3 regions of the Solibacillus sp. FSL H8-0523 genome follow, and region 3 is predicted to be linked to each of the others. Evidence: predicted binding sites of a transcription regulator. Region 3 holds the regulator's gene; each other region holds the start of a gene.
The links. Region 3 encodes LexA, which represses DNA repair genes until DNA is damaged. Its sites were predicted from a motif close to CGAACATATGTTCG; they were not measured.
Positions count from the first base shown of each region.

Region 1 (6,553 bases), 1.8 Mb from region 3:
TGTGCGAGAGGAGGGGAAACGTATGGGAATTTTGCAAAACTGGGAGCAATGGACAAGCTTTTTAGGCAAGCAAGTATCGGATGCAAAAGATAGTGGCATGCCGAAAAAGATGATTGAGCAAGCGGCGGTTCAAATTGGGGAATACTTGGCGAAAAACGTCGATCCACAAAACGAGCAGGAGCGCGTCTTATCTGACTTGTGGTCTGTCGCCGAAAAGGATGAAAAGCAGGCAATTGCGAGCTGTGTAATGAAATTAGTCCAACAAAAACCAACACATTAATCGCATGAAAAAGCGAGATGTCACTCACATAATTTGTGAGCGGCATCTTTTTTGAGTGCATAATGAAGAACGTGGTGTCATATGATTTAATTTGAAGTGTATTATTTTTAAGGCAAGGGAATTCCCCGTAGCGTAGCAAAATGGAAAAGAGTAAAAATTCACATGTTATTTATTAAAAATTCCTCATTTCCCACATACGGTTTTGTACTATATTTTATCAAGTACTCACTTTTCATGAAAAATTTCAAGAAATCTAACAAAAACAATGGATTCGAACTTTTCAATAGGTATAAAATCCGCTATGATGGAACTTATAAGAAATAATTACGTTTCTATTACGAGGGGACAGATAAAAAATGGGCGAATGGTATTTCGAATATGAAATTCAAGTGAATCGACCAGGCTTATTAGGAGATATTGCATCGTTACTAGGGATGTTGCGTGTCAATATCGTTTCAATCAATGGTGTCGATGAAGAACATCGTGGTATGCTATTATCGACCGACAATGAAGAGACGATTCAGCGTTTTATTTCAATTGTTTCGACAATGGAAAACATTAACGTAACCAGATTTCGCGAGCCGAAGCTACGTGATCGTTTAGCAGTTCGCCATGGCCATTATATTCCACGTGATGCGGATGAGAAAAATACATTTCGCTTTGTCCGAGACGAACTCGGGATATTAGTTGATTTTATGGCTGAATTATTTAAGAAAGAAGGTCATAAATTAATAGGAATACGTGGAATGCCCCGTGTAGGAAAAACCGAATCCATTGTAGCGGCAAGTGTATGTGCAAATAAACGCTGGCTATTTATTTCATCTACAATGATTAAACAAACTGTTCGTAGCTCGCTAATGGGTGATGAATTTAGTGGAAACAATATTTTTATTTTAGATGGTGCGGTAACACGCCGTTCCAATGATGAGCGTCATCAGCAATTAGTACGCGAAATTATGGGGATGCCAACGATTAAAGTAATCGAACATCCAGATCTTTTTGTACAGCATTCATCCTATAAATTAGAGGATTTTGATTATATTATTGAGTTGCGTAACCATCCCGATGAAGAAATTACATATGAGATCATTCAAAAAAACGATATGTTTTCAAATACGAATGATTTTGGTGGCTTCGGAGGATTTAATTTTTAGTGAAATTGATAATTTTAACGACGATATTTGTTAAAGTAAATATATGAATATATTAAAAGTAGGTGTTTTTTTTGACAGAACTAGGAGCTCGCTTAAAAGAAGCGAGATTAGCGAAGGGATACAGCTTAGAAGATTTACAAGAGATTACAAAAATTCAAAAACGCTATTTAATCGGAATTGAAGAAGGAAACTATTCGATTATGCCAGGTTCTTTTTACGTGCGTGCATTTATTAAACAGTATGCAGAAGCGGTAGGATTAGATGCGGAACAAATTATAACGGATTATCGTAGTGATATTCCAATGGTACAAAAAGAAGAGGTAGCACAATCATTTACAAAGAGCCCAAGTCGCCGTAAAATGACGGCTGCATCGAATAGCAAAATGATGGAGGCTATGCCAAAGTTAATCGTTGCATTATTTGCGATTGTTATTTTAATCGTGATTACGACACTCTATATGCAAAAAGCAAAAAGTGTACCAGATGTCGTAGAAGAAAATAACAAACCGATTGAGTATGAGCAAAATCCAAATTCAACACAACCGAAGCCTGTCGTAACAGAAGAAGATGATGCGGAGGAAGACGAAGAACCAGTAGAGCCTGTACCAACAGAGCCAGAAGTTGTTCAAGTCATTAGCCCAGGTGTTGCAGAAGGCGAAAATACAACTTATGAAGTAACAGGTACAGAAACACTAAATGTACGTGTAGAATTGTCTGGTTTAACATGGGTAGGTATTCGTAATGAACAGCGCCAAGAGCAAGTAGAAGCGAAGTCTTACAACGCTGGTGATATTGTAGAGCACGATTCTACTGAAAATGGTTACGCACGAATCCGTTTAGGAAATTCAAAAGTGGCTAAAGTATATGTAAATGATGTAGAAGTACCATACACACAAGATCGTACAACACAAAACATTATTTTAAAATTAGTTAAAGAAGAACAACAAGGAGAGTAGTCATCTAATACAGATGGCTCTTTTCTTTCAAATGAAAGGTGTTTAGAAATGAATATTCCAAATAAGATTACAGTGTCACGAATTTTACTGATCCCGGTGTTTGTCATTGTAATGATGTTTGATTTTGGTTGGGGAAATATGACGCTATTTGGCGCCGAAATGCAAGTGAACTATTTTGTTGGGGCACTTATTTTTATTATCGCTTCTGCTACAGATTGGGTGGACGGCTTTTACGCACGTAAATACAATTTAGTAACGAATTTAGGGAAGTTTTTAGACCCACTTGCAGATAAGTTACTTGTATCAGCAGCTTTTATTTTGTTAGTAGAAATCGGTCTAGCACCGGCATGGATTGTCATTGTCATTATTTCTCGTGAGTTTGCAGTAACCGGCTTACGTTTAATTTTAGCTGGTCAAGGTGAAGTCGTTGCAGCGAATCAATTAGGTAAAATTAAAACATGGGCACAAATTGTGGCAATTTCAGCATTAATTTTACACAATACGATTTTTACATTAATCGGTATTCCGTTTGATGTCATTATGCTATATGTGGCATTATTCTTTACGTTATGGTCTGGATGGGATTATTTCTATATCAACCGTCGTGTGTTATTAGAGTCAAAATAATTAGCTTAAAACTCGTACTATTCGTAGTGCGAGTTTTTTTCGAATAAAGTTTTACGAATATAAGTAGAAAATGATTTCGAATAGTGTCTTACATTTGAGTGCAAAATTTTGCTGCTAGCACTTAATATCGAAATAGAGTGACGCGAAGCGAAGTGGGCGGACTCCTTGGGGAATAGCGTGCGCGGAAAATCCAATGTGAAGTGCCGCCGTAAGAGGCACTTCACATTTAGTTGGAGCCACGCCCCCAGGAAAGCATGCCCCGTAGCGTAGCAAAACGGATTCTAATAATAACTCAACATGTTATTTTAAATATTGTCATTCCCTATTTAAAGTGTTGAACCAATTAAAAGGAGGATATTTAATGAATGCAGAAATTATCGCAGTAGGTTCAGAGTTACTATTAGGACAAATCACGAACACCAATGCCAAGTTTATTTCAGGACAATTATCAGAGCTCGGCATTAATGTGTATTACCATACGGTGGTAGGAGATAATCAGGCGCGTTTAGTAGAGGCGATAAAAATTGCAGAACAGCGCGCGGATTTGATTATTTTTTCAGGTGGCTTAGGACCGACAAAGGATGATTTAACAAAAGAAACGATCGCGAAGCATTTAGGGCGTGAGCTTGTTATGGAGGATGTAGCGCTTCATGCGATTGAACAGTTTTTTAATAAGCGAAACCGTGTAATGACGGAGAATAACCGTAAGCAGGCACTTGTATTAGATGGCTGTGACGTGTTAACGAATCATCACGGGATGGCACCGGGGATGTTGTTAAAAGAAGCAAATCGTTTTTATATGCTACTGCCAGGCCCGCCAAAAGAGCTTGAACCAATGTTCCAATTTGAAGCAAAGCCAAAACTTGCAGCGCTCTTGCATGATGGTGGCGTCATTGTGTCACATGTTCTGCGTTTTTATGGAATTGGTGAGGCGGAGCTAGAAGTACGTGTACAGCATATTTTAGATGAGCAAACGAATCCAACTGTAGCCCCACTCGCAGCGGATGGTGAGGTAACGCTACGAATTACCGCAAAAGCGGCTACGGAGCAAGAGGCCTACATTTTAATCGAAGAGAAAAAACGTGAAATTCTAGCGATTGTTGGTGAATATCACTACGGGGTGAACGACGATTCGCTTGCCTCGAAGCTTGTCGATATGTTGCTTGAAAATAAGTTGACGATTGCGGCTGCTGAAAGTTTAACAGCTGGGCTATTTCAATCGGAGCTTGCTGAAATCTCAGGTGTATCTTCAGTTTTAGTAGGTGGTGTTGTCACATACACGGAGCAGGCGAAGACCGAGCAGTTAGGAATCTCTGCGCATGTAATCGACCAATACGGTGTTGTTAGTAGTGAATGTGCAGCAGAGATGGCTTCGAAGGTGCGCGAAAAGTTTGGGACAGATATCGGGGTAGGATTAACGGGTGTTGCCGGCCCGGGAAGTCATGACGGCCAGCCTGCAGGAACAGTATGGGTTGGTATTAGCATTGGTGACAATCTGCCGTTAACGTACCGCTTACAATTATCAGGGGCACGTAATACGAATCGTTTACGCGCGGTAAAGTTTACATTTAGTTATTTAATGCGTGAGCTTTCGAAATTAGGGTATAAAAAATTGTAGAATAACAAATGATAAGCAAATTGGAAATTTCATCGTTTAAAATAGGTCAAAAAGAGAGTTTTAAATAAAAAGCGAAAATATGTTCGCTTTTTTCTTGAATGTTATCTCATTAGCAAGTATAATAGAGACATAACAAATAAAGCTTTTTCTTAAGGAGGAAATAGTTTGAGCGATCGTAAAGCAGCATTAGACATGGCGTTAAAACAAATTGAAAAACAATTCGGTAAAGGTTCTGTCATGAAGTTGGGTGAAAATTCAGACCGCAAAATCGATACAACATCATCAGGGTCAATCGCACTTGATGCAGCATTAGGTGTGGGCGGTTATCCACGTGGACGTATTGTAGAAGTCTATGGTCCAGAGTCTTCTGGTAAAACAACAGTTACATTACATGCCATTGCAGAAATTCAAAGAAATGGTGGTACAGCAGCGTTTATCGATGCTGAGCACGCATTAGACCCAGTATACGCGCAAAAACTAGGCGTTAATATTGACGAACTATTATTAGCACAGCCAGATACGGGTGAACAAGCGCTTGAAATCGCGGAAGCATTAGTACGTTCAGGTGCGATTGATATTATCGTTATTGACTCAGTAGCAGCGTTAGTACCAAAAGCAGAGATTGAAGGCGAAATGGGTGACTCACATATGGGTCTTCAAGCGCGTTTAATGTCTCAAGCATTACGTAAATTATCAGGTGTTATTAACAAATCAAATACACTTGCGATCTTCATCAACCAAATCCGTGAAAAAATCGGTGTTATGTTCGGTAATCCTGAAACAACGACTGGTGGTCGTGCGTTAAAATTCTATTCATCGATTCGTTTAGAAGTACGTCGCGGTGAAGCGATTAAGCAAGGCACAGAAATTGTTGGTAACAAAACAAAAATTAAAGTTGTAAAAAATAAAGTAGCACCACCATTCCGTACAGCAGAAGTTGATATTATGTATGGCCAGGGGATTTCTAAAGAAGGGGAAATCGTTGATATTGGTGCTGAATTAGAAATTATTCAAAAGAGTGGTTCTTGGTATTCGTATAACAACGAACGAATCGGTCAGGGTCGTGAGAATGTTAAAGCTTACTTAAAAGAAAACCCAGCAGTTCGTGAAGAAATTGCTGAAAAAATCCGACAAAACTTTGGTATCGGTGGCGACATTGGCTATACAATCGGTGCACATGATGCAGCTGAAGAAGAAGACGGCGAATTAGAATTAGATTTATTAGTAGATAAAGATAAAAAGTAAAATGAAGGGGACATGCCATGCAAACTGCCAAGGCATGTCTTTTTTTACATATTGATGTTAGAATGTTTGTGCTATTCATAAAATAAGATTAGTATGGAATGAATCTGCGTTCCCAAAAAACACGGGTATTAAGATATAAAAAGTCTTGGGAACATGGCTATTCTTGACATACCCAAAAGGGAACTATACAATTAAAAATGTATAATTTCTAAATTTTGAAATGAAATAGGCAGTATGTTTGAAACGAAACATATTAGGCCGACTAGAAGAACATCAGACATATAGTTATAAGCTTAGGAGGGAACGATAAGATGGATATGATTATCCCTGCTTTGCTAGGATTCGCTGTCGGTGTCGCTGTTATCTATTTCTACATGAAAAACGTGAATGAATCAAAAGTGACTGGTGCAAAGCATGTTGCTGCGCAAATCGTGGATGAAGCGAAACGTGAAGCAGATGCATTGAAAAAAGAAGCGCTACTTGAAGCAAAAGATGAAACTCACAAATTTCGAACTGAAGCGGAAAACGACATTCGTGAACGCCGTAATGAGCTTCAGAAACAAGAAAATCGTTTATTGCAAAGAGAAGAAAATCTGGACCGCAAAGATGATGCTCTGAACAAGAGAGAGACAGGTCTAGAGCGTAAGGAAGAGGCTCTAGCAAACAGACAACA
Region 1 is NZ_CP150291.1:982,923-989,475, forward strand. It holds gene NSQ62_RS04605 (DUF3243 domain-containing protein) at 23-280, shown strand; gene NSQ62_RS04610 (DUF3388 domain-containing protein) at 637-1,434, shown strand; gene NSQ62_RS04615 (helix-turn-helix domain-containing protein) at 1,497-2,390, shown strand; gene pgsA (CDP-diacylglycerol--glycerol-3-phosphate 3-phosphatidyltransferase) at 2,439-3,017, shown strand; gene NSQ62_RS04625 (competence/damage-inducible protein A) at 3,379-4,635, shown strand; gene recA (recombinase RecA) at 4,801-5,880, shown strand; gene rny (ribonuclease Y) at 6,192-6,553, shown strand, end outside.
Region 1: the regulator LexA is predicted to act here: its motif matches at 4,708-4,721, upstream of recA (recombinase RecA).

Region 2 (6,553 bases), 620 kb from region 3:
CGGTGCACCTGTTGAAAAAATGGAATTTGAAGACGTTGGTTATTGGCAAGAAATCACAAAAATCATGGACTGGGCCGACAAAAATGTTACCTCGATTATGTATATTTGTTGGGGTGCGCAAGCTGCACTTTATCATCACTTTGGCATCGGGAAATTTGAATTGCCGAAAAAATGCTCCGGTGTGTATTCGCATGTCATTACCGATTTAACGGTGGATTTAGTGCGCGGCTTTAGTGATGAATACGTAGCACCGCATTCACGCCATACATCGGTGTCGATAGACGAAGTACGTGCGCATCCAGATTTACGCTTACTGAGCTATTCAGATGAGGCAGGTGTATTTATCGCACAGTCGAAAAATAACAAGCACATTATGATTACAGGTCATCTCGAGTATGATGCGACAACGCTGTCTGACGAATATTTCCGTGATCTCGAAAAGGACCCTGAAAATACAGAGCTACCGATTAACTACTTCCCAGATAATGATCCAGGAAAAACGCCGAAAAATATTTGGCGTGCTCATTCGCATTTATTGTTCTACAACTGGTTGAACTACTATGTATACCAAGAAACACCATATGATTGGCATTATGTTGATGAGACGATTGAGTTTCATATTTAAGAACAAAAGCGCTAAAGTGCCCTTTAAGCCCCGACCAGCTTTGGAGGACCCGACTAGAAAGTAAACGCTTCATCACTTTCGACGGCGGGATCGAAAAGCTCGAGGGGCTGGCGCATTAGCCTAGACGTAGGATAAATTTTATATAAAGTTATCTACAATGCGAGAATCTATAATTTCCTTAACATTAATAAAGCGTCTGGAAAGCGAGATTTTCAGACGTTTTTTACCTGTTTATTACATTTGTAATTCGCGCCTCAGACGAATCGAAATGACCTTTAATAAGGTCTTTACCCATCCAAATCGTCTGAGTGCGATTTTATTTTAAACCGTTATTTTACCGCAAGCCAAGCGCGGTCACGCTCAAATTGCAGGCTCACTTCACGTTCGAAAAACTCACTTAATACAGCTTCCGTTAAGATTTCTTCGCGCAGACCAGAAGCCGCGTCCTGACCGTCCTTCATCAATAATACATGATTAATACAGGGCAAAATTTCTTCAACATGATGTGTCACGTAAATCAGTGTTGGGCAGTTTTCACGACCAACAATTTGCTCAATCGTTTGTAGTAAATTTTCGCGTTCAATTAAATCTAAGCCGCCACATGGTTCATCTAAAATTAAAATTTCGGGTTCGGCCATTAATGCACGAGAAATCTGTACACGCTGACGTTCCCCCTGTGATAAATACTCAAATGGCTTATTGGCCAAATCACCACAGTTAAAATGCTTCATAATGTGCAAGGCTTGATCGATTTCCTCATTCGTTACATCTTCAAATAAACGAAGTGCCCCAAATTTGCCGCTAAGCACGATTTCAATGGCATTGTCCTGCCAGTTAAAATTGTCAATCATCGCATTGCTTACCCAACCGATACGACTGCGTAATTTTGGAATATACGTTTTTCCGTACGTTTCCCCTAAAACCTGTACAGAACCTTCATTTGGCCAAATATAGCCGTTAATGACTTTCAACAAGGTTGTTTTCCCAGAGCCATTTAACCCTAAAATTGCCCAATGTTGATTTTTTTCGACGTGCCAGTTTAAATTGTCTAAAATCAGTTTTTCGTTGCGGTATAATTTAATATTTTCAATATGTATCATCTTCGCACCCCCAATACTAACTATGCCTGTTTTTAGATGGAAGTGAAAGTGATTTGCAAATATTACCATAAAAATAAGTATAAATAAAAAAGAAAGCAAACGTATTTGTCTGCTTTCTCGTAATTTTATATAACGGCACTTTCCGTACCAGAAGCGCGGAAAAAGAGCTTTTCGTTTAATTTCAGTGCCCATTGTACGACAGGACCTAAACCAAAAGCCATAAACACCGTACCTAAGCCCACTGGACCACCTAAAACAAAGCCGATGACCGCTACGGATACTTCCATCGTGGTACGTGCGCGATTGACGCTCCAGCCTAAGCGGTGTACGAGCAGTAACATAAGTGTGTCACGAGGACCAACGCCTAAGTTCGCGACCATATACATCCCGCATCCAAAGCCGAGTAAGATGACACCGACAACAAATGCTAATGATTGCTCGGTGATATTGTGTAAATCGGGTAGTACGTATAAAAAGATATCCACAAAAATCCCTGTTAAAAACATATCTAAATACGTCCCGATTTTAGGCAAACGCTTTGAAAAAATGCCATCAATCGCTAAAATGATTAGGCCTAAAATAATTGACCAGGTTCCAACAGTTAAGCCGAAATTCATTTGCAACCCTAAGTGCAGCACGTCCCATGAGCCAACACCTAAAACTTGTCCTTTAATTGTTAATGCCAGACCGAGTGATAAAATAATTATGCCGGTAATAAAAAATACGCAGCGCCAATAAAATCCTTGTTTCACGTTCAATTGTAATCCCTCATCGTTCGTATAAATTCAACTTTTTCTATTATAACGATGGAAAGGGCCAAATTAGGAATTACAATATATTTAAAAAATTTAAACTATTTCTCGTAGCTATAAATTAGTTCATCATTGCTTGTATCGATATCGACGATTAAATGATGGTCATTAAAAAACCATTCATCGGCTTTTTCAATATAAAAGTGAATGTCCTGGGAGACGGTTTCAATGCCTACTTCATGCGGCTGCTCCCGATTCATCCCAAGTGAAAAGCCTTCATGAAATGGGGAAGAGCCTCCGTAGCGGGCGTAAAAACGAATGTAATCGCCTGATTCGGCTTCCATTTCTTCTTTGAACCACTCGATTGCTTGCTGTGATAATTTAATTTCCATACCAATCACCTCAAAATTCATTATGTCAAAAATTGTTGCTAATCTGATTATATAAGAAAATATAAAATTTTACATTGTCACAGTGTCTAGGCTAAAGCGCCAGCTGCTCGAGGCACTTCAGAATTCTCTACGCGTGGCAAGCACGCTATGAGCCTTCTTCCAGTGCTTGTCGCAGCTAAAAGGGCGCTTTAGCGCTTTTCTTATTATAGCCGTAAAAAAAGTATGCTGAAAGTTTTTTCGCTTTCAGCATACTTTTTAAAAACCTTTAATTTTTGGTTCAGTACCATTTTTAATACGAGAAATGTTCTCGCGGTGGCGATAAAAAATAAAGCCCGCTAAGAATACGACTAAAATAAATAATGCGAATTCTCCTGTAACAATCCAGTAAATAATTACATAAACAAGTGCAGTAGCTGCCGCAATCATGGATGTTAAGCTGACCATTTTTGTTAGTTTTAATGAAACAACGAATACTGCTAATAACACTAAAAATAACGGTAAGTTATATCCTAATAGAATCCCCGCACTTGTTGCTACCGCTTTCCCACCACGGAAATTAGCGAAAATCGGTAACATGTGACCTACTGCTGCAATAATCCCTAAAATTAGTGGATGCACAGTACTGTCACCGAACACTGGTAATAACGGTAATAGTACTGCTGCTGTCCCTTTAAAAATATCAATTAAAAGTACCGCAATACCAGGTTTTTTCCCTAATACGCGAAATGTGTTTGTCGTTCCTAAGTTGCCACTACCATGCTGGCGAATGTCCGTTTTGTGAAAAATTTTGCCGATCCATAAAGCAGATGGAATCGAGCCGATTAAATAAGCACAAATAATAATTAAAGCATTGATCAATTGTTGTGCTCCTTTCGAAATTCAGAATTATTAGTTGGTACTAATAGTATGTAATGATTATTTTACACCGTTTTCTGTTAGAAGAAAAGAGGTATTGTAAAATGCATTCAAATCGAACATGCGTAATCGATAATAAAACACTTTGAAAACGAACACAATACTTTTTATTAGCGTATGCCAATTGACCGAATGAAATGAGATTTAAAGGAAAAAAGTTACATTTACTGAAAAAGTATTAGAGGATATGCTTTTAAAGGGACATTTTTGATGATACAATTAGTCATTGCAAAGCTTAAACGTGTACGTCGAACATTGACATGTAGTATTTTTGGCGTTACGATTAAGTTGAAATAGAACGTTTGTTTGTATTTGTGGAGGGGATTGCATTTGGTAAAAAACCAAACTGGTATTTCTTATAATGAAGATGCCATTCAAGTATTAGAAGGTTTAGAAGCCGTACGAAAAAGACCAGGGATGTATATTGGTTCAACTGATAGCCGAGGTCTTCACCACTTAGTGTATGAAATTGTCGATAATGCGGTGGATGAAGCACTTGCTGGATTTGGGAATCATATCATCGTGAAAATTCATGAAGATAACAGCATTAGCGTACGCGATTACGGTCGAGGTATGCCTACAGGAATGCATAAAATGGGGAAGCCAACGCCTGAAGTAATTTTCACCGTGCTACATGCCGGTGGTAAGTTCGGTCAAGGTGGCTATAAAACAAGTGGTGGTTTACACGGTGTTGGTTCATCGGTTGTAAATGCGCTATCTACGTTTTTAGAAGTAACGATTTATCGTGAAGGACAAGTGTATAAGCAACGTTTTGAAAACGGTGGAAAGCCTGCGACGTCACTTGACATTATCGGAAAAACGAAGGAAAACGGGACATTAGTTCATTACTTACCGGATCCAACGATTTTCTCTGTAACAAAATATAATTACGATACACTTGCGGAACGTTTACGAGAATCGGCGTTTTTATTAAAGGGCTTAAAAATTGAGCTCATTGATGAACGCGGTGAAGGAAAGCAGGAAGTATTCTTTTATGAAAGCGGTATCGAGGCGTTTGTCTCGTACTTAAACGAAGATAAAGATGTATTGCACCCGGTTAAATATGTTGAGGGTGAAATGCAAGAAATGGAAGTTGAGTTTGCGTTCCAGTTTAACGATGGTTATTCTGAAACGATTTTGTCGTTCGTAAATAACGTACGTACGCGTGACGGTGGTACCCATGAAACGGGTGCGAAAGCTGCCATGACACGTGTGTTTAACGAATATGCACGCAAAATCGGTTTACTAAAGGAAAAAGATAAAAACCTAGATGGTACGGACATTCGCGAAGGCTTAACAGCAATAGTATCCGTACGTATTCCGGAAAATTTATTACAATTTGAAGGGCAAACAAAGGGCAAGCTTGGTACATCGGAAGCGCGTTCTGCAGTCGATACAGTCGTTTCTGAAAAGCTGATGTATGTACTTGAAGAAAACGCAGAGTTATCAGGTTCACTTGTTCGTAAAGCGATTCGTGCCCAGCAGGTGCGTGAAGCTGCGCGTAAAGCCCGTGATGATGCACGTAACGGTAAAAAGAAAAAATCGAGTACATTATTATCAGGTAAATTAACACCTGCACAATCTAAAAATGCGGCTAAAAATGAGCTGTATTTAGTAGAGGGTGACTCTGCCGGTGGTTCAGCTAAACAAGGGCGTGACCGTACGTTCCAAGCGATTTTACCACTGCGTGGGAAAGTTATTAATACTGAAAAAGCCAAGCTTCATGACATTATGAAAAACGAAGAAATTTCAACCATTATTCATACGATTGGTGCTGGAGTTGGTGCAGATTTCTCTGTAGAAGATGCGGCTTATGACAAAGTAGTCATTATGACCGATGCGGATACAGATGGTGCGCATATCCAGGTACTGCTGTTAACGTTCTTTTATCGTTATATGAAACCATTAATCGAGGCGGGGAAAGTGTATATTGCCTTACCACCACTTTACAAAGTGTCAAAGGGTGCAGGTAAAAAGCAAGTGCTTGAGTATGCTTGGACTGAAAACGAATTAGCTGGCGCAATCAAAAAAATCGGTAAAGGCTACATGTTGCAGCGCTATAAAGGTCTTGGTGAAATGAACGCCGACCAATTATGGGATACAACGATGAATCCGGAAACACGTACATTAATTCGTGTAAAAATTGAGGACGGTGCACGCGCAGATCGCCGTGTGACAACACTTATGGGAGATAAAGTAGAACCGCGCCGTAAATGGATTGAAGAGAATGTCAACTTCGGCATGGAAGAGGATGCGAGCATTTTAGAAAATGAATTCATCCAGCATGAGGAGGTTAACGAAGAGTGAGCTTTGTAGAGAAATTTCAAGATTTACCACTAGAAGAAGTAATGGGTGACCGTTTTGGTCGCTATTCAAAATATATTATTCAAGACCGTGCATTACCAGATACGCGTGATGGTCTAAAGCCGGTACAACGTCGTATTTTATTTGCGATGTTCACCGAAGGCAACACAAACGAGAAACCATTCCGTAAATCGGCGAAAACAGTCGGGAACGTAATTGGTAACTACCATCCACACGGAGATACATCGGTGTATGAAGCAATGGTGCGTATGAGTCAGGACTGGAAAAGCCGTCACATGCTAATTGAAATGCATGGGAACAACGGTTCAGTTGACGGGGACCCACCTGCTGCGATGCGTTATACAGAGGCACGTTTATCTGCAATCGCAGGTGAGCTTTTACGTGATTTAAATAAGAATACGGTTGAATTTGTGCCGAACTTTGATGATCAGGACATGGAGCCAA
Region 2 is NZ_CP150291.1:2,184,335-2,190,887, reverse strand. It holds gene metA (homoserine O-succinyltransferase) at 1-625, shown strand, start outside; gene NSQ62_RS10870 (ABC transporter ATP-binding protein) at 955-1,725, opposite strand; gene NSQ62_RS10865 (YitT family protein) at 1,851-2,477, opposite strand; gene NSQ62_RS10860 (hypothetical protein) at 2,579-2,869, opposite strand; gene plsY (glycerol-3-phosphate 1-O-acyltransferase PlsY) at 3,125-3,727, opposite strand; gene parE (DNA topoisomerase IV subunit B) at 4,115-6,091, shown strand; gene parC (DNA topoisomerase IV subunit A) at 6,088-6,553, shown strand, end outside.
Region 2: the regulator LexA is predicted to act here: its motif matches at 4,080-4,093, upstream of parE (DNA topoisomerase IV subunit B).

Region 3 (6,553 bases):
GGTTGCTTCGTATTTTTGAATCAAATGCAGAACCGCCATTCGTGCATTGCCACGTCCTAAACGTGTTTCATCTTGTACGAATATGGCCTTTATATTTTCTTCTTTCATAAAATCAAGCATATCAAGTAAGCCATCACGGTCTACCTCATAGCCACTATGCTGATCCTTATAGACGCTAAGCTCTGAATAACCTAACGATTTCGCATAGCGTTTTAATTCCTCCTCTTGACGAACAAGAGAGGTTTCTTGCGTGTCTTTTTCTGTACTAACACGGCAATAGAGTACTGCTTTAGTTTGATTCATTATTTCTCGCTACCTTAACTGTCTTGTCTTCCGATGATTCAACTTGATTTAGATTGGCAATATAGTAAGATTCCTTCTCTACCGGTACGACTAAAATTTGTCCAAAGACAACTTTTTCATCGCGTAAGCCATTTTCTTTTTTTACAAAGTTGATCCAATCGTGCTTAGCCATTTTACCACGATATGTTTCAGCTAACGACCATAAAGTATCACCTTGTTCAATCATTACGTGTTCGTATGTTTCAATTTTTTCATCATCTAACAGTAAAAATACGAACAGTAATGCAGAAAATGCGAATAACGTTGATGTGAAGCTGTTTAATTTAAATTTTTTCATCGTATAAACCCCTTTAAGAATGTATGTTCGGAATGTTTGTTCTCATAATAATACGAACATATGTTTTTGTCAACTGTTTTCTCGAACCTATGTTTGCATTTCTGTTCGCATACTGCTATACTGTATCTAAGAAAATAGCAATATAAAGAGGTGAGTTCGTTGACACAAAAAATTTCTAAAAGGCAACAAGCAATTCTAGCTTTTATAAAAGAGGAAGTTCGTTCAAAAGGCTATCCCCCTTCAGTGCGTGAAATCGGTGAGGCTGTAGGTTTAGCTTCTAGTTCAACTGTCCACGGGCATTTAGCTCGTTTAGAAAGTAAAGGGCTTATTCGTCGCGACCCTACCAAACCACGCGCAATCGAAGTATTAGATCAGGACGATTTAATTGTCTCTAAATCAAGTGTCATTCATGTGCCATTAATCGGGAAAGTCACAGCAGGTTTACCGATTTCAGCAATTGAGGATATTCAAGAATACTTCCCTTTACCAGATAAGTACGGTGCAGCAGAAGATGAATTATTCATGCTTGAAATTATGGGTGAATCGATGATTGAAGCTGGCATTTTAGATGGTGACTATGTAATCGTGAAGAAAACATCTACTGCAGATAACGGAGAAATTGTTGTCGCGATGACAGAGGAAGACGAAGCAACGGTAAAACGTTTCTATAAAGAAAAAACACATTTCCGTCTACAACCTGAGAACAGCTCAATGGATCCTATTCTTGTAAATCAAGTATCAATTTTAGGTAAAGTAGTAGGTTTATATCGAAACGTTCACTAATCCATAAAAATCCACTATCAGCAAATTATGATAGTGGATTTTTTTTAGCTTTTATAGTGAATCGCTGCTTCTATAAAGCTTTTAAATAATTTATCAGACGGTATATCATTTTGTAACCCTTCCGGATGCCACTGAACACCGATACAATATGGATGCTCGGGATGTTCGATCCCTTCTACTACACCGTCTTTTGCACGTGCATTCAATAAAAATCCTGGCGCAATGGCATCAACCGCTTGATGATGGAAAGAGTTCGTTAAAATCGAATCTTGGCCAATAATTTGCTGTAATTTTGATGGGAACAGTTCGACTGTATGCGTTAATTCATGACGCATTGAAGCCTGTGTATGCTTCAACACATGCTCTACTTGTGTATCAATATCTTGATATAATGTACCGCCAAAAGCTACATTCATTACTTGTTCCCCGCGACAGATCCCGAGTAGTGGCATCTTGCGTTCAAATGCTTTTTTCGCCATTAAGATCTCGCTTTGATCACGCTCATCAATGACCATACCAAGCTTTGGATGTGGCTCTTGGCCATAGATAAGTGGGTTGACATCATAGCCCCCAATTAATAACACACCATTCAAACTATCTATTACAGAATCTACCGTTTCTTCATCTAAATACGGAATGCAAAGAGGAATCCCACCCGCGCGTTTAATCACATTAATATACGTATTATTAATTTCCATTTTGCCTTCAACTGGGTGCATTGTTAAACCAATAAGTGGTTTCATGGTTTTCCTCCTACTAATGACGTTTGGCATGCCTCTACAAAGCTTGAAAATAGGCGCTGCGCATGAATATTGCCTATTGGCGCAAGTTCTTCTGGGTGCCATTGTACGGAAATACAATATGGATGATCCTCATGTTCCATCGCTTCAATGACCCCATCTTTTGCTACAGCAGATAAGATAAGCCCTTCACCGAGCTCCCCTACTGATTGATGATGGAACGTGTTAACACGAAACACCTCATCTTCAAAAATCACCTTCATTTTTGGTGTTAATACTTCTACACTATGTGCGAGTGCACCACGCTTTGACGCTTGCTTATGACCAATTGCCCCTTCAACTTGCGACGGGATATCTTGCAGTATTGTACCCCCAAAAAAGACATTCATAATTTGCATCCCGCGGCACACACCTAAGATTGGTAGATCACGCTCAAATGCACGCTTCATCAACAATAAGTCACTGTCGTCACGCTTACGTACAACACGACCGATATTTGGATGTGGCTCCTCGCCAAATAGCTCTGGATCAATATCCTCGCCACCAATTAAAACGATACCGTCCACTCGGTCTAATAAAGCATCCACGTTTTCTTCCGTCGCATTAGGTAAACAGATCGGAATCCCACCTGCAATTTCAATTGAATCTAAATAGGCATTGTTGATATCTAATTTTTTATCAATGTCATACATCGTTAAGCCAATTACCGGTTTCATCTCTCTATCTCCCTTTACAGAAAATGATAATTATTCAAACTATTCAAATTATAACAGGAGATGACACGACTTAAAATTAGAAAAACACATTTCGCGCCAAATAGCGCGAAATTATGTCTTTTCTTATGTGGATTTCCTTGAAAAAGTTATACTTTCCTATCCACTAAAAAGATGAATCCATACAACCGGATTCATCCTAGAACTTATTTTTGTAGTTGTTCGACAAAGTACGCCTTGATCTCTTTCCAGTTATGCACGCGTTTATAACCTTCTTCTGCAGCATTGTAAGGCATTGAATATAAAATACCAGTTCCTTTAAACGACGCCAATTGACGTGGGCTATCGTCGATTAAATAATCCGTATGTATAACGGCCTTATTGCCACAAAATACAATATTTTGCGTTTTTAAAAATGGAAGATGCTCCATTAACCAGTCGTACTTTGCATTAAATGAACCTGGTACATCCATTGCCGCTGTCGCGATATAAATATCAAAATGTTCTTGTAATTCTTTAATAACCTCAATGCAATCTGGATCTAAGACTGCTAAATCGCGGAAATACTCCGGTTCATTTAGGAGAGCAAATAACTTCTTTGCATCCTCACGTGGTAAATCACGCTGTGTAGTTAGTAAAAATTCCTCTTGTGTGAAATTTGTTCCAAAATTTTCGTTATATGTGATGCACATTTTAGAGTAAAAATCCGCTAACACTTGGTCCATATCAATCGCAATACTTGGTTTCATGTATGTTGCCTCCCTAATGATTTCCTTATTTCAGTTTATACAATGCACTGTATAAAAAACAAGCTTTTGCTCTAGCAACGTACATATTTACGCTTAAAGCCGATGCGCCCCTTTTCAATTTGCTTTTCAATGTCGAGTGCTGCATGCAAAACTCCAGGTACCTTACCTTCTCGTTGCATTTCAACTGGTCCAATTTCATGGGCAATTCTTAATGCTTCGTCATGTAACGGTTTATAGGACACCCCTACCGTCATTACAAAATTATTCATTGACGCTTGAGTACGTGGTGGCGCGTTATGGATTTCTACTTTCACCTGCTCTAGCATCGCTTGAATTTTTTTCGAATCAAACTCTTCGTCTTTACGATTGCCAAGTAACCAGCAATAACAGCTCCACCCGGCTGACATTTTTAGCTCCTCGCCACTTGTAATCCATTTATCGCTCACCTGCTGCGCGATATCTGATTCAGCTAATGTGACCGCCACCACATAATCGGAAAGCATATAAAAGTAAGCCCCGTCAATCCAGCGGTCATAGTCGGCTTCTGTCATCGCCTTTGGGTCGGCAATGACGCCAGCAAAATACATCGCATCATAATTGCCTGTTGCATATAGTTGTTCAGCTAATTGCTGATTGATTTTAATTTCTTTTTTTAATGGCTTCATTGATCCCGTTGTCACGCCAAACACTGGCTCTATTGCACCGTTTGACATGTAGATTTTTTTCGTACGCTCTTTACCCAAAGCCTCAAGCTCTTGCATGACTGTCTCAAATTCCAATTTGCATACGTCCCTTCTCTTTCGCATTCGCTCTTTATAGTTTAACAAATTTCTAATTGATAAGAAATTATACACAGAATAATTAGTCTTTCCTCTTTTGCACATTTTGTATGTTATATTAAGAAAGTAGTAAACGAGCAAGAGCATTTGACATCGAATCATACTGATATAAAGACTTTACGTCAGAATGATTGGGTGCCAAACCCATTAGAGTTCTTCAGGAACAAAGAATTCTACCGCAGCATCTCTTTTGAGGTGCTGCTTTTTTGTGTTTTATATAGTAAAAAGAAGAATCTGAGAATGATATCCCAGTTTCCTCTTCATCTATTAATACATTTTTAAGTATTGATTGCGTTCCCATATTAAATAAAGATAAGACCTCTGCAAATTAATTTTGTAAGGTTTTATTTATGCATACATAATGTTTAATTCCCCTTAGACTTCAATTAAAAAAACCGTATATCTCGTGACTTTTCTCAAGGGTAAGGAGTACTGCCAACATTACTTAAACGCCCTTGTAATCCATAATTCAAAATTAACAGCTTTAATATAATTTCCAATGTTAGCGATTTTCTGTTATTATTCTTCTCTTTTCAACCAATCTTCTAATGTCATCATTTTAAAATCTTCCTGGAAATCTAATCGAATGGGAGTAATCAATTCAATTGAGTTACCATCTGGATCATCAAAGTATATTGCGGCATGTGCATGAGGATTATTAGGTAATACAAGAGGTTGATGATGTTCATCAAAGCCAAATGAAGTGCGAATAGCTATTCCTTTATCATTCAACCACTTCTTAGACGAGATGATATCTTCCTGTTCAACTCGAAATGCGATATGCCGTATAGAAGGATGATAAGGTAGCTCAACTTTATCGCTTTCCCATAACCCAAGCCAACTTTCTCCTTTTACAATCCAGAAAAAAGCTAATTTATCCTGCTTATAGGCCATTTCTAATCCCAAATTCCGATAAAATGAAATTGAGTTTTCTAGGTTACTGACTGGTAAATGCGCTTCATATAAACCTTTTATCATAGTAACACCTCTATCATGAATATTACATTCATAATACCAATATAAGGGAATATTCACTTCATTCAAAGGTCTTATATTATTGGTGCGCCACTTTGATGGCATTTGCGCGATTGAACGTTCACCTCGTTTGATTAAATCATAATAAAGCTTTATATATTAAACATGAACCCCTGCCCATTCACTCAACAAGGCATACACACGTTGCAATACTTATTGAAGCGAACTGGGATTTGAAATCTATCGCAGATCGTTTAGGCCATAGCTCCCCTGTAACAACGTTGAATACTTATGCACATATTTCGAATAAAGTTGCAGAAAAAAGTATGGATAGTTTCGAAAAATACATGGAGAAATTGGGGCAATAAAAAGTTTGTGGGCAATTTGTGGGCAAACCAAAAATGGCTTGTGGGCAAGAAAAAAGAAAAAAGCGTTGGAGCATAGAGCCCCAACGCTTCATCTATTAATACATTTTTAAGTATTGATCGCGTTCCCATTGGTGTACTGTTGAACGGTACATGTCGAACTCGATTTCTTTTGCTTCTTTAAAGTTTGCATAGATGTGACCACCTAATGCAGATTGAACAACTTCATCTTTTGCAAGTAACGCAAGGGCGTCGTCTAATGCAGCTGGTAAGTTGTCGATACCATTTGCTTGGCGCTCTTCTTCGCTCATTACATAGATGTTGCGGTTAATTGCTGGAGGTGGTGTCATCGCTTTACGAATACCTTCTAAACCAGCCTCTAAAATAACAGCCATTGCTAAGTAAGGGTTTGCAGATGGATCCACCGAACGTACTTCTACACGTGTTGATACACCGCGTGAAGATGGGATACGGATTAGTGGAGAACGGTTTTGTGCAGACCATGCTACGTAACATGGCGCTTCATAACCCGGTACTAAACGTTTATATGAGTTGACAGTTGGGTTTGTAATCGCTGTAAAGCCTTGAACGTGCTTTAACACACCCGCCATGAATTGCATCGCTGTTTCAGATAAACCAAGTTCTGTTGACTCATCGTAGAATGCATTTTCTTTGCCTTTGAATAATGACACGTTAAAGTGCATACCCGATCCAGCTTCACCGAATAATGGTTTTGGCATGAACGTTGC
Region 3 is NZ_CP150291.1:2,802,663-2,809,215, forward strand. It holds gene NSQ62_RS13935 (recombinase family protein) at 1-303, opposite strand, end outside; gene NSQ62_RS13940 (LysM peptidoglycan-binding domain-containing protein) at 290-640, opposite strand; gene lexA (transcriptional repressor LexA) at 800-1,423, shown strand; gene NSQ62_RS13950 (gamma-glutamyl-gamma-aminobutyrate hydrolase family protein) at 1,468-2,166, opposite strand; gene NSQ62_RS13955 (gamma-glutamyl-gamma-aminobutyrate hydrolase family protein) at 2,163-2,879, opposite strand; gene NSQ62_RS13960 (5'-3'-deoxyribonucleotidase) at 3,083-3,625, opposite strand; gene NSQ62_RS13965 (DNA alkylation repair protein) at 3,697-4,404, opposite strand; gene NSQ62_RS13970 (VOC family protein) at 4,984-5,442, opposite strand; gene glnA (type I glutamate--ammonia ligase) at 5,903-6,553, opposite strand, start outside.